DNA from 2 places in the Streptosporangium sp. NPDC002607 genome. Region 2 is predicted to be linked to the other one. Evidence: riboswitches for the same ligand, from Rfam matches in the RefSeq annotation. Region 2 holds a riboswitch; the other holds the start of a gene.
What was found. A riboswitch is a leader RNA that binds a small molecule or an ion and turns the genes downstream of it on or off. The one in region 2 is predicted to bind glycine.
Positions count from the first base shown of each region.

Region 1: another riboswitch for glycine. It lies ahead of gcvP (aminomethyl-transferring glycine dehydrogenase); the one in region 2 lies ahead of gcvT (glycine cleavage system aminomethyltransferase GcvT).

Region 1 covers NZ_JBSFWD010000037.1:30,514-37,652, reverse strand. Annotated here, with positions in the region: gene ACWD3H_RS33025 (hypothetical protein) at 1-16, shown strand, start outside; gene ACWD3H_RS33020 (tetratricopeptide repeat protein) at 134-916, opposite strand; gene gcvP (aminomethyl-transferring glycine dehydrogenase) at 1,032-3,887, opposite strand; glycine riboswitch at 4,070-4,162, opposite strand; gene ACWD3H_RS33010 (MerR family transcriptional regulator) at 4,178-4,798, opposite strand; gene ACWD3H_RS33005 (bifunctional nuclease family protein) at 4,943-5,413, opposite strand; gene ftsR (transcriptional regulator FtsR) at 5,493-6,143, opposite strand; gene ACWD3H_RS32995 (FHA domain-containing protein) at 6,170-6,682, opposite strand; gene ACWD3H_RS32990 (mannose-1-phosphate guanyltransferase) at 6,910-7,139, opposite strand, start outside.
Region 2 covers NZ_JBSFWD010000017.1:156,661-163,799, forward strand. Annotated here, with positions in the region: gene ACWD3H_RS20955 (hypothetical protein) at 1-933, opposite strand, end outside; gene ACWD3H_RS20960 (L-serine ammonia-lyase) at 1,071-2,447, opposite strand; gene gcvH (glycine cleavage system protein GcvH) at 2,518-2,907, opposite strand; gene gcvT (glycine cleavage system aminomethyltransferase GcvT) at 2,904-3,995, opposite strand; glycine riboswitch at 4,036-4,120, opposite strand; glycine riboswitch at 4,123-4,221, opposite strand; gene ACWD3H_RS20975 (gamma-glutamyl-gamma-aminobutyrate hydrolase family protein) at 4,300-4,995, opposite strand; gene ACWD3H_RS20980 (3-oxoacyl-ACP reductase) at 5,135-5,899, opposite strand; gene ACWD3H_RS20985 (aldehyde dehydrogenase family protein) at 5,905-7,139, opposite strand, start outside.

The DNA.
Region 1 (7,139 bases), on a different contig from region 2:
GCGGGAGCGCGACTGACCGTTCCGGGCCCCGGAAGGAGCGGCGCGGGTTCCCAGAGCGACCGGCGTCCCGCCGGGTGCGCTCCGGTCACACCGGACACCGCCCCCGAAGCCCTGGCACGGACGTCCCAGGGGTTCAGACGTCGCGGCCCCGGCGGAGGCGGACCTCACCGGCGAGGTCGGCGTCGGCGCTGTCGAGGCCGTAGCGCCAAACGCGTTCGGCGTCCTCGCCGCGTCCTCTGAGCGGGAGCGTGCGGGCCAGGAGCTCGATGGCCAGCGCGCCGGTCTCGACGTCGCCGCCCTCCTCGATCGCACCGGAGAACTCGGCGCAGGCCAGCTCCAGGTGGGCGATGCCGAGCATCACCCGCAGCCTCGGCACCTCGGCCGCGTCCGGCACCGAGAGCGCCTCCAGCAGCACCTGGGCGGCCTCTCCCGGCTCCCCCTCCTCGATGAGCGCCTCCGCCAGCCGCTGAGCGGCCCGAGGGGCGACCTCCGGGTCGCCGGTGGCCAGCGCGTCACGCAGCGACCGTTCGGCCTCCTCCGCGTCCGTGGCGAGCCTGGCGAGGGCCATGTGCGCCGACGGGACGTAGGCGGGATGGCCGACGCCCAGCGCGGCCTGCCAGGCGGCGCGGGCCTGGTCGGCCATCCCCTCCCTTTCGAAGCTCCCCGCGAGCAGGCAGGCGGCCTGGGCGGCGAACTCCGGGTGCCCTGTCGCCAGTGCGGTGCGCGCGGCCGCGCGAGAGCCCGGCACGTCTCCGCGCTCCTGGAGCACCACGGCGAGGCCCACCGCCGCCTGTGCCCGATCGGGCTCGTCGGGGTCGGCGGCCAGCTCCGCGAAGATCACGGCGGCGCCGTCGAGGTCGCCGGACTCGGCCAGTCTTCGCGCGGTGTCCAAGGGACGGGTGTCCACCTCAGGCATGCAGGGTCCTTCCCGGATACGGAGACGCCCCGAGCCTAACGACTCGGGGCGCCGTCCGTCCTCCCGCATTCCCTACGGATACGTGGTTCTCGCGAGACGCGGGCCGCGGTGCGGATCAGTCTTCGTACGCCTCCAGGGGAGGGCAGGAGCACACCAGGTTGCGGTCGCCGTAGGCCTGGTCGATGCGGCGGACCGGCGACCAGTACTTGCCCTCGCGCAGCGAGGGCAGCGGGTAGGCCGCCTCGGTGCGGGTGTAGGGGTGCTCCCACTCGTCGGCGACGAGGCTGCCGGCCGTGTGCGGGGCGTTGCGCAGCGGGTTGTCGACCCTGTCGTAGGCGCCGGAGGCGACCTTCTCGATCTCACCGCGAATCGCGATCATCGCCTCGCAGAACCGGTCGAGCTCGGCCAGGTCCTCGCTCTCGGTCGGCTCGATCATCAGCGTGCCGGCCACCGGGAAGGACATGGTCGGCGCGTGGAAACCGTAGTCGACGAGGCGCTTGGCCACGTCGTCGACCGTCACCCCGGTCTCCTTGGTGATCTGGCGCAGATCGATGATGCACTCGTGGGCGACGAGGCCGCCGCGGCCGGTGTAGAGAACCGGGTAGTGGGGGCCGAGCCTGCGGGCCAGGTAGTTGGCCGACAGGATGGCCTGCTCGGTGGCCGCCTTCAGCCCGTCGGCACCCATCATCCGGATGTAGGCCCAGGAGATGGGCAGGATGCCCGCGGAGCCGTACGGGGCGGCCGAGACCGGGCCGACCGCCGAGCCGCCGCGCAGCGGGTGACCGGGCAGGTAGTCGGCCAGGTGGGCGCGGACCGCGACCGGGCCGACACCGGGGCCGCCGCCGCCGTGCGGGATGCAGAAGGTCTTGTGCAGGTTGAGGTGGGAGACGTCCGCCCCGAACTCGCCCGGCCTGGCCAGGCCGACCAGCGCGTTGAGGTTGGCGCCGTCGACGTAGACCTGCCCGCCGGCCTCGTGCACCAGCTCGCAGACATCGACGATCGTCTCCTCGTACACGCCGTGCGTGGACGGGTAGGTCACCATGATCGCGGCAAGCCGGTCGCGGTGCTTTTCGATCTTCGCGACGAGGTCGTCGAGGTCCACGTTGCCGTTGTCGTCGCAGGCGACCACGGCGACGCGCATGCCGGCCATCACGGCGCTGGCGGCGTTCGTACCGTGCGCGGACGAGGGGATCAGGCAGACGTCACGATCCGACTCGCCACGCGCCGTGTGGTAGGCGCGGATCGCCAGGAGACCGGCGAACTCGCCCTGGGAGCCGGCGTTCGGCTGGATCGACACGGCGTCATAACCGGTGACCTCGGCCAGCCAGCGCTCCAGCTCCCCGATCAGTTCGGCGTAGCCCGCCGCCTGGTCCTCCGGCGCGTACGGGTGCAGCCCGGCGAACTCCGGCCAGGTGATCGGCTCCATCTCGGTGGTCGCGTTGAGCTTCATGGTGCAGGAGCCCAGCGGGATCATCGACCGGTCCAGCGCGACGTCCTTGTCCTGGAGCCTGCGCAGGTAGCGCAGCATGGCCGTCTCGGAGCGGTGGCTGTGGAAGACCGGGTGGGTGAGGTAGTCGCCGACCCGCGCCAGCGCGCCGGGCAGCGCGTCGTGCGCGGCGGCGTCCAGGTCGGCCAGCACGGTGCCGCTGACCTCGAAGGCGGCCAGGACCTGCTCCAGATGGAGAACCTCGGTCCTCTCGTCGCAGGTGACGCCCACGTGGTCGGCGTCGACCAGGCGCAGGTTGACGCCGTTCTCCCGGGCCGCGGCGACGACTCCGGCGGCACGTCCGGGCACGCGGGCGAGCACGGTGTCGAAGAAGGTGTCGTGGACCACCTCGACGCCGCCCTGGCGCAGCCCCTCGGCGAGCACGGCGGCGTGCCGGTGGATGCGGCGGCCGATCCTGCGCAGGCCCTCGGGGCCGTGGTAGACGGCGTACATGCCGGCGATCACGGCGAGCAGCACCTGCGCGGTGCAGATGTTGCTGGTGGCCTTCTCCCGGCGGATGTGCTGCTCGCGGGTCTGGAGCGCGAGCCGGTAGGCGGGACGTCCCTCGACATCCTGGGAGACGCCGACCAGGCGGCCGGGCAGCTGGCGCTGGAGGCCGTCACGGACCGCCATGTAGGCGGCGTGCGGACCGCCGAAGCCGAGGGGGACGCCGAAGCGCTGCGAGGAGCCGACCGCGATGTCGGCGCCGAGCTCGCCCGGCGCGGCCAGGAGGGTGAGGGCGAGCAGGTCGGCGGCGGCGACCACCTGGGCACCGCACGCGTGGGCGGCGTCGGCGATGGCGCGGAAGTCGCGAATCCTGCCGCTGGCGCCGGGGTACTGCACGAGCACGCCGAAGCAGTCGGGGAGCCCTCCGGTGAAGTCGCTCTCGACCAGCTCGATGCCGAGCGGCTCGGCACGGGTGCGCAACACCGCCTTGGTCTGCGGCAGCACGTCGGCGTCGACCACGAACACCTTCGACGAGGTGCGGCCCGCGCGGCGGGCCAGGGTCATCGCCTCGGCCGCGGCGGTGGCCTCGTCCAGCAGGGAGGCCCCCGCGACGTCGAGGGCGGTCAGGTCGGAGACGACGGTCTGGAAGTTGATCAGGGCCTCCAGCCGGCCCTGGGAGATCTCCGGCTGGTAGGGCGTGTACGCGGTGTACCAGCCCGGGTTCTCCAGGAGGTTGCGGCGGATGACACCCGGGGTGATCGTGTCGTGGTAGCCCAGGCCGATCATCGAGGTGAGCACGGTGTTACGCCCGGCGAGGACCCGCAGCTCGGCGAGGGCCTCGGACTCCCCTGCCGCCGGGGGCAGACCCAGCCGGGCGAAGGAGCGGATCGCCTCGGGCACGGCCACCGCGACCAGGTCGGCGACGGAGGCGAATCCGACCGCCTCCAGCATGCGGGTCTGGTCGGCGTCGTCGGGCCCGATGTGACGGGTCGCGAACGGCGGAGGGGCGAGTTCGCTGAGCGATGACAGATCGGTCATGAGAAGCCTCTCGGGCGGGGTGGAGACCGGTGCTGGGCGCGGGCATATGCCGGTTCTCCCCCTCTGTCATCACGACTGTCATCACGACGTGGTCGCTACCTGAGAGCTTCACCTGCCCTTGCCGGGAGGCTTGCACCGTCGGTGAGACGCACCTGGCGGGCACGTCTGCTTTCCAGAGTTGCCTCGTCCGTGCGGTACAGGGTGCCTGAGAGATTCCGGGGAGGTTGCTCCTTCGGCGCCCCGATCGCGGTCGGGGTCTCTCCCGCACAGGGTCAATGGCGAGTCCGAGTTTACCCGGTTCGTCGTGCTCTGCGACGACGGGCCAACTCATCGGCCTGATGATCGCCTAAAGGGCCCCCGCCCGACTCCGCGCGTTCGCCGGGAAGATCCGCGAGAGAGCCCTCCACCTCCTGCCACACCCGTCCCAGCGCGATACCGAAGACTCCCTGGCCCCCCTGAAGCAGGTCGATGACCTCGTCCGGCGAGGTGCACTCGTAGACGCTCACCCCGTCGCTCATCAGAGTGATCTGGGCCAGGTCGTTGACACCCCGCTCCCGCAGGTGCTGCACGGCGATGCGGATCTGCTGGAGGGAGACACCGGTGTCGAGAAGGCGCTTGACAACCTTGAGGACCAGAATGTCACGGAAGCCGTACAGCCGCTGGGAGCCGGAGCCGTGGGCGGCTCTCACGGTGGGCTCGACCAGGCCGGTGCGCGCCCAGTAGTCGAGTTGCCGGTAGGTGATTCCTGCCGCCGAACAGGCCGTCGGCCCCCTGTAGCCGATGTCGGCGGGCACTTTCACCGGTTGCCCGTCGAACAGCAGACCCTCTTCACCCGCGCGCTGACGTGCCGACTGGCGCCGTTCCGGGTCATCCTGGTCGGCGTTTCTACCCTCGCCGCTGCTGACCGCCACGCGGACCTCCGGCTTTCTCTCATCCCACGGCCTGATCTGGGGGTTTACGCACGACCGCAGGTTTCACTTGCACCGTAGGACTGGGGCCAAGTCCAGTCAACGACCCCACCCGGCGCGTCGTGAAGCGTAAATGCACCGAAATTCCTACCCCGCGCGGCCGAAGTCCTCGGGCGTGATCGTGTCAAGGAACTCCCTGAACTTCTCCACCTCGTCCTCCTGGTCGTCAGGGATGATCACCCCTGCCTCCCGTACCACATCCTCACTCGCGAAGATACGTGCACCGGTGCGAAGTGCCAAGGCGATCGAGTCGGAAGGACGCGCGCTCACCTCGACCCCGTTGGAGAACACGAGATCCGCGAAGAAGATGCCGTCGCGTAAAGCGACGATGTTGACAGTGTTCAACCTGACTCCGAGCCCTTCGAGCACGTCCCGGAACAGGTCATGGGTAAGTGGCCGGGGTGGTGGTTCCTCGGCCTGGGCCATGGCGATCGCCGTGGCTTCCGTCATGCCGATCCAGATAGGTAGGTAACGCTCCCCATGCGTCTCTTTCAGCAGGACGATCGGCTGGTTGGAGGGCATTTCAACTCGAACGCCCACGACCTCCATCTGCAACACGGGCTGCTCCGTCTTCGCTGGATTCCGACCGGTTTGTTCAACGTAACACTCGTGGGGGTACGAGTGCCTGGTCAGGCTCTCACCGGCCCAGTGCCCCACGGACTCCGGAACGCAGCAACGAGGCGTGCAATTCCAGCAGGAGACCGGAGATCTCCCTCGCCGTCTCGTCCGCCTGGTCGATCGCGCCGGGGCCGCGACGGCGCAGCAGCGGGGCGACGGCCTGTTCCACCAGCCCCGCCTCGCGTTCCGCGGCGGCCTTGACCGCCCGCAGGTGGCGGGCACGCAGGCCGAAGGCGGCCAGGGCGCCCACACTGCGGGCCACGACCAGTGCCTCGGCGTCGTAGTAGCGGGCCACGGCGGCCAGCAGACCGTAGTCCTCCAGCTCGGTGAGGGTCTCCTCGTCGAGCTCCGCGGCGGCGAGGAACTCCTCGCGGGTGAGGCGGACCTCGGGGGGCGCGTCGTCGGGGACGGCGCGCGGCCGGGCCGCCGGGCGCTCCTCGCGGTCGGCCGCCTCCAGATGATCCTTGATCACGCGCAGCGGCAGGTAGCGATCACGCTGCTCGCTGAGGATGTAGCGGAGCCGCTCGACGTCGGCGTAGGTGAACTTGCGATAGCCGGAGGGACTGCGCTCCGGCTCGATCAGCCCCTCGCCCTCCAGGAAGCGAATCTTGGAGATGCTGACGTCGGGGAACTCGCCCTGCAGGAGAGCGAGCACCTCCCCGATGCTCATGTGCGCACGAGCGGCCTGCGAGCTCATCATCCTCCAGCGGCGCCGCGGGTGAGGAAGACGAGGCGGAACTTACCGATCTGCACCTCGTCCCCGCCGTACAGCGGGACCTCCTCGATGCGCTCACGATTGACGTACGTGCCGTTCAGGCTACCGACGTCGCGGACCGTGAAGACACCGCCGCCGCGCCGGTAGAACTCCACGTGACGGCGCGAGACCGTGATGTCGTCGAGGAAGATGTCGCTCTCGGGGTGGCGGCCCACGGTGGTGAGGTCGCTGTCGAGCAGGAACCGACTGCCGGCGTTGGGGCCGCGCATCGCGACCAGCAACGCGGTGCCGGCGGGCAACTGCTCAACGGCCTGCCGCTCGGCGAGAAGCGTCTCACCGGTCTCCGCCTCGTAGGCCTCGATCCCGGAGAGGGAGATCGTCGACGTGCTGTCTCCGGGGGTGTCGGACCTGGTAAGCGGCGACCCGCATCGTGAACAGAAACGGGCATCCTCAGGATTGGCATGACCGCACTGCGTGCAGTAGACGCTCGGCATCGATCGGCTCGGCCTCCTACCGCGAAGACGCGGCAACGGTGCTCAGTGATGCGCGCCTCGCTTCTTCGCTTCTCAAGTGTTTTCTCAGACTGCGAATGCCGCAACATACAGTGATGAGGCGCGAAGGTCAAGGTTGACGCTGAACCGCGGGTACGGTCGGTGACAAAGTTACAGGGGACGCTGCCCCTGGTCCATGGCGCCGCGCGGTATTTGTCGCGCGGGCCGCCTCAACCGCCGGCGGCCTCCTCCACCACCCGCGCCCAGCGCTCGATCAGGGTCTGGGCGGAGTCGACGTCGAACCCCTCGGCCCACAGGTGGGTCACCGCCTCGGTCGGGTCGGGCAGCACCAGGGTCCAGCTGCCGTCCTCCGCGACGACCCGCACCCCGTCGGTGGTGTCGATGCGGTGGTGCTCGGCGGCCTCGATGACCGAGCGCATCACCGCCCCCTTGGCCGCCC
Region 2 (7,139 bases):
GTCCAGCGGCTGGGCCTTGATGGCCTGGGTGGCGAAGGCGCCGGCGAGCGCGTCGCGCTCGGCCCAGCCGCCCTTGACCTTGTTCAGCGGTGAGGCGCCGTCCCAGATGTAGACCGGCGGCGCCGCGCGCTGTCCCACCGGTTCGACGGGGCACAGGGCCGCCTCGGGGCCGGTCGGCTGGATCCTGGCGCAGTCGGCGAAGGTCATCGTCCGCGCCCACAGGAAGGTGTTGCCCCGGGTCAGCGCGTAGCTGCCGTGCTCGGATTCGAACCAGGCGGCGTACGAGCCCAGGCCGATGGCGGCGGTCAGGGTCGCGGAGACGACCGCCCGCCACCCGGCCCGGCGGATCACCAGGCAGACCAGCGCCACGGCGATCAGCGGCAGCCCGATGGTCCGGGTGACCGTCGCGGCGGCCAGCAGCAGGCCGGCCAGCGCCGCGACCCAGGCGGCCGGGCGTTGCCGCCACAGCAGCAGGGTGACCGCCAGCACCGCCAGGAACTGGAAGAGCAGGTCCGCCATGACGAGGTGTTCGAGCTGGATCTGGTGGGCGTCCAGCAGCACCGGCAGCGCGGCGAGCGTCGCGCCCCATCCCGGCAGGCGGCCCAGCCTGCGCAGCAGCAGGTAGACGCAGAGCGCCACGGCCAGCCCGAGCAGGTGCTGGACGACGACCACGGCCTGGACGCTGGCCAGCGGCTTGAGGATCCACAGGAACAGCGAGTAGCCCCCGGGACGGGGTTCCAGGGGGCGAGGGTCGAGCCCGGCGTTCAGGTAGACGAAGGAGTCGGCCCAGAACCACAGGGCGGGCCGGTAGCCGAGCACGGCCAGGGCGCGCAGGCAGCCGCCGGCCAGCAGGGCGGCGATGAAGAGCCAGTGTGCCCCGAAGAAACGGAGCACCCGCGAGGCACGGTTCGCCGGGTGCGTTCCCGTTACCACCACGACCTCCCGAGTCCCGCGGACATGGCCACCCAGCATAGGCGCGGGACGGGAGGGGCCCATACGTGATGCGAAATTTGGCGGCGATCGAGTTCTATGCGGCGTTCCTCATCTGAAGCGTGGATCTGGGGAAGCGTTCAGCACTCGATGACGTTCACCGCGAGCCCGCCGCGGCTGGTCTCCTTGTACTTGTCGAGCATGTCGCGGCCGGTGTCGCGCATCGTCTTGATGGCCTTGTCCAGCGAGACGAAGTGGCGGCCGTCGCCGCGCAGCGCGATCCTGGCCGCGGCGATGGCCTTGATCGAGGCGACGGCGTTGCGCTCGATGCACGGGATCTGCACCAGGCCGCCGATCGGGTCGCAGGTCAGCCCCAGGTTGTGCTCGATACCGATCTCGGCGGCGTTCTCGACCTGCTCGGGGGTGCCGCCCATCACCTCGGTGAGCCCGGCGGCGGCCATCGAGCAGGCGGAGCCGACCTCCCCCTGGCAGCCCACCTCGGCCCCGGAGATGGAGGCGTTCTCCTTGAACAGCACGCCGATCGCCCCCGCGGTCAGCAGGAAGCGGATCACCCCCTCGTCATCGGATTCGCGGACGAAGCGGTCGTAGTAGGTGAGCACGGCGGGGATGATGCCCGCGGCGCCGTTGGTGGGCGCGGTGACGATCCGGCCGCCGGCGGCGTTCTCCTCGTTGACCGCGAGGGCGAACAGCGAGACCCAGTCCATCGTCTGCAGCGAGTCCTTCTCTCCCGGCTCGCTCCGCAGTTGCCGGTGGAGCTGGTGGGCGCGGCGGCGGACCTTCAGGCCGCCGGGCAGCACGCCCTCCTTGCCGATGCCCCGTCGCACGCACTCGCTCATGACCTGCCACAGGACGAGCAGCTGGGCGCGGATCTCGGCCTCGGTGCGGCCGAACGCCCGTTCGTTCTCCAGCATCAGCCCGGAGATCGACAGCCCGGTCTCCGCGCACTGGGCGAGCAGCTCCGCGGCCGTGGTGAAGGGGTGCGGCAGGACCGTGTCGTCGGGTTTGATCCGGTCGGCGCCGGTGGCGTTCTCGTCGACGACGAAGCCGCCGCCCACCGAGTAGTAGACCTTCTCGCGCAGCGTCTCGCCGGACTCCGACAGGGCGGTGAAGCGCATGCCGTTGGGGTGGTGGGGGAGCGAGATCTTGCGTTCGAAGACGAGGTCCTCGCCGATGACGAAGGGGATCTCGTGGGAGCCGTACAGGCGGACGGTGCCCGAGGCGCGCATGGCGGCCAGCCGCTCGTCGACCGTGTCGACGTCGACCAGCTCGGGTTTCTCGCCCGACAGGCCGAGCAGCACCGCCTTGTCGCTGCCGTGGCCCTTGCCGGTCAGCCCGAGCGAGCCGTACAGGATGGCGCTCACCCGCGCGGTCTTCTCCAGCAGCCCGTCCCGGTGCAGACCCCGGGCGAACTTGTGGGCGGCGGCCATCGGGCCGCCGGTGTGCGAGCTGGACGGGCCGATTCCGATCTTGAAGAGATCGAAGACACTGATCGTCATCTGAATCCTTCCAGCGTGGACGGTCACGCGCGCCCGGGGACGCGCGTGACCGTGACGCGAGGCGTCGAACTTATGACTCACCCGAGGTGAGCGCGGTGTACTCCTCCGGCGACAGCAGGTCGTCGGCGGAGCCCTCAAGACGTACCCGGAACAGCCAGCCGTCGCCGTAGGAGTCGCTGTTGACCAGCGAGGGGTCGTCCACGACCGCCTGGTTGACCTCCACGACCTCGCCGGTGACCGGTGCGAAGATGTCACTCACCGACTTGGTCGACTCGACCTCGCCGACGGCGTCACCGGTGGCGATCGACGCGCCTACCTCGGGTACCTGCACGTAGACCACGTCGCCCAGCGCCTCGGCGGCGTAGGCGGTGATGCCCACGGTGAGGGTCAGGCCGTCGTCGACGCCGCCGATCCACTCGTGTTCCTTGGTGTAGTGCAGGTCCTCGGGAATGCTGCTCATTTTTTCCTCCTGTAGAAAGGCAGTTCGACGACCTCGACCGGCTCGCGGCTGCCCCGGATGTCGACGGCCAGCCCCGACGACAGGCCGCTGTCCACGTAGGCCATGGCGATGGGCCTGCCCAGTGTCTGGGAGGGCGCCCCGCTGGTGACCTCCCCGGCGACCGTGCCGTCATCGGCGACCACCACCGGATACCCGTGCCGGGGCACCCTGCGGCCGCTCGCGACCAGGCCGACCAGACGACGGGCCGGCGGGACGTCCCTGAGCGGTTCGAGGGCGGCCCGGCCGACGAAGTCGCCCGGCTTGTCAAACCTCACCACACGGCCGAGCCCGGCGTCGAACGGAGTGAGGTCCGCGGAGAGTTCGTTGCCGTAGAGCGGCATGCCCGCCTCCAGCCGGAGGGTGTCGCGCGCGGACAGGCCGGCGGGGACCAGCCCGTGCGGTGCGCCCGCCTCGATGAGGGCGGTCCAGAGGGGTTCCGCCGCCGAGGCCGCGACGAACAGCTCGAAGCCGTCCTCGCCGGTGTATCCGGTGCGGGCGACGAGGACCTCGTGTCCGGCCACCACGGCGGGCAGGCCCGCGTAGTACCCGAGCCCGTCCAGGTCGGCGTCGGTGAGAGTGCTCAGGATCTCCACCGAGCGCGGCCCCTGGACGGCGACCAGCGCGTACTCCTCGGAGCGGTCCCGCACCGCGGCGTCGAAGTCCTTGGCGCGCTCGGTCAGCTCGGCGGCCACCCGGGGGTAGTTGGAGGCGTTGGCGACGACCATGAACTCTTCGGGGGCCAGCCGGTAGACGATCAGGTCGTCCAGCACGCCGCCCCCGGCGTCGACGATCATCGTGTAGCGGGCGCGGCCGGGCGCCAGCGCGGAGAGGTGGCCGACCAGCGCGTAGTCGAGGGCCTCGGCGGCCTGCGGGCCGGTCACGAAGATCTCACCCATGTGGGAGAGGTCGAACAGGCCGGCCGCCTGGCGGACCGCGTTGTGCTCGGCGGACTCGCTGCCGTAGCGGAGCGGCATCAGCCAGCCCGCGAAGTCGGTCAGCGTCGCGCCGAGGGACTCGTGCACGCCGCGCAGCGGCGTAGGTCGGGACATGTTCGCACCTCAGACAAGGGACAGATGAGATCATCCTCCCCCTCTGTCATTGGTGCCTGAGAGTTTCATCCGGGTTTTACCGGACTTTCACCTTCGGCGAGGTCGTGGGACCTGCTTTCCAGAGGCACCTACCCGCACGGTCCTTTGCCTTGAGAGGTTCGCGGGGAGGGCTTGCTCCTTCAGGGGTCCTGGCCTGGATGTCAGGACACTCTCCCGCGCGGGGTTCATCGGTGTCGCAGGCCAGCCTAACCGCCCGCACCGGCCGAGCGAAATCCCCGGGCGCGCACCGGCCTTCACGAATCACTCAGCAGCGGGCGTGCCGGACCAGCGCCTCGAACAGGGCCGACTCGTCGTCGGTCTCGGGATGCCACTGGACGGCGAGGGCGAACGGATGATCCTCCACCTCCACGGCCTCCACCGTGCCGTCCTCGGCGTGGGCGGTCACGGTCAGGCCCTCGGCGAGCAGGTCAACGGCCTGGTGGTGGTAGTGGGCCACGTCCACGGTCTCGGTCCCGAAGACCTTCGAGGTCAGGCTGCCGGGGGCGAGCCGCACCGGCATCCTGCCGTAGCTGCCGGGGGCCGGGGCGTGCCCCTGGTGGCCCACCACGTCGGGCAGGTGCTGGTGGAGGCCGCCGCCGAGGGCGACGTTCAGGATCTGCATGCCCCTGCAGATGCCGAGGAAGGGCAGGTCCCGCTCCAGCGTCGCCCGGACCAGTCCCAGTTCGGCGTCGTCGCGGAACGGCCGGACGTAGCCGGTCCGCTCATGCGGCTCCTGCCCGTACCGCTCCGGGCCGACGTCCCCGCCGCCGGCCAGGATCAGCCCGTCCAGGCGCTCCACGAGCGTCGCGGGGTCGCCCGCGGGCGGCAGGATCACCGGCTGCCCGCCCGCGCGGGCCACGTGGTCGACGTAGTCGTACGGCAGCAGCGCGGTGGTCGTCTCCCAGACGGTGAACCTCGCGGGCTCGACGTAGCAGGTGATGCCGATGACGGGACGGGACATGATCTCTTTCTCACGCGGACGCCGGGGACATGGGACATCCGCCCACGTCCTCGCACGTTATCGGGGCCAGGGTATGGCCTGGGCAAATCCCGCCACCGCCGGTCGCGAAGGTGGCGGGGGCGGAGATGGCGGGGAGCGGTCAGAGTGGCGTGACGTAGGCGCCCGAGATGCCGCCGTCCACCAGGAACTCCGCGCCGGTGACGAAGCTCGCGTCGTCCGAGGCGAGGAACGCCACCGCGGCGGCGATCTCGGTCGCCTCGGCGAAGCGGCCGATCGGGATGTGCACCAGGCGGCGCTGTGCCCGCTCGGGGTCCTTGGCGAACAGCTCCTGCAGCAGCGGGGTGTTGACCGGGCCGGGGCAGAGCGCGTTGACCCGGATGCCCTCGCGGGCGAACTGCACGCCCAGCTCGCGCGACATCGCCAGCACCCCGCCCTTGGAGGCGGTGTAGGAGATCTGGCTGGTCGCCGAGCCCATCACGGCCACGAACGACGCGGTGTTGATGATCGACCCCTTGCCCTGCCGCCGCATGTACGGGATGGCGTGCTTGCAGCACAGGTAGACGGAGGTGAGGTTGACCTCCTGGACCCGGCGCCAGGCGTCGATGCCGGTCTCCAGGATCGAGTCGTCCTCCGGCGGTGAGATGCCCGCGTTGTTGAACGCGATGTCCACGCTGCCGTAGCTGTCGAACGCGGTCTGGAACATCCGGACGACGTCGTCCTCGCTGGTCACGTCGGCCTTCACGAACAGGCCGCCGACCTCGGCCGCGGCCGCCGCGCCGGTCGTCTCGTCCAGGTCCACGCACACGACGCGGGCGCCCTCCTCGGCGAACCGGCGCGCGGTGGCCAGGCCGATCCCGCTACCGGCGCCGGTGATGACGGCCACCCGGTCCTGCAAACGCAGCATCGCTTCTACTCCTCGGAAATGAAGACGTTCTTGGTCTCGGTGAACGCGGACAGGGCGTCCGGTCCCAGCTCGCGGCCGAGGCCCGACTGCTTGAAACCGCCGAACGGGGTCCAGTAGCGGACGCTCGAATGTGAGTTGACGCTCAGGTTGCCCGCCTCGACGGCCCTGGCCACCCGGAGCGCCCGGCCGACGTCACGGGTCCAGATGGATCCGCTCAGGCCGTACGGGGTGTCGTTGGCGATCCGCACGGCGTCCGCCTCGTCGTCGAACGGCAGCACCGACACCACCGGTCCGAAGATCTCCTCGGTGAACGCCCGGTCGTCGGCCGAGGTCGGGGTCAGGACCGTCGCCGGGAACCAGAACCCCGGCCCCGACGGGCACGCGCCCCGCAGGTGGGGCGGCTCGGTGACGTAGGAGGCCACCCGCTCCCGGTGTTCGGCGCTGATCAGCGGGCCCATCTCGGTGCTCTCGTCGCGGGGGTCGCCGACCCTGACCTTCAGCACGGCCTCGCCGAACCGGGCCAGGAACTCGTCGTGCACCGAGCGCTCGACCAGGATCCGGGAGCGCGCGCAGCAGTCCTGGCCCGCGTTGTCGAAGACCGCGTACGGCGCGGTCGCCGCCGCCCGTTCCAGGTCGGCGTCGGCGAAGACCACGTTGGCGCTCTTGCCGCCCAGCTCCAGGGTGAGCCGCTTGACCTGCCCGGCGCAGACGGCGGCGATCTCCTTGCCCACCTCGGTGGAGCCGGTGAACACGATCTTCGCCACGTCCGGGTGCTCGACCAGCCGGGCGCCCGCGACCTCTCCGGCGCCGGGCAGGACCTGAAACACCCCCTCGGGCAGCCCGGCGGCCAGGGCCAGCTCGGCCACCCGCAGGGCGGTCAGCGGTGTCCACTCGGCGGGCTTGACGATCACGGTGTTGCCCGCGGCCAGCGCCGGGGCCGTCCCCCAGGTCATGATGACCATCGGGAAGTTCCACGGCACGATCACGCCGACGACGCCCAGCGGTTCCTTGAAGGTGACGTCGAGGCCGCCGGGCACCGGGATCTGCAGGCCGTGGTCACGCTCGGGCGCCCCGGCGTAGAAGTCGAGCACGTCGGCGACGTTGCCCGCCTCCCAGCGGGCGTTGCCGATCGTGTGCCCGGCGCCCGCGACCTCCAGCAGGGCCAGTTCCTCGGCGTGCTCGCGCACCAGCGAGGCGAACCGGCGCAGCAGCCGGGCCCGGTCGGAAGGGCCGACGCTCC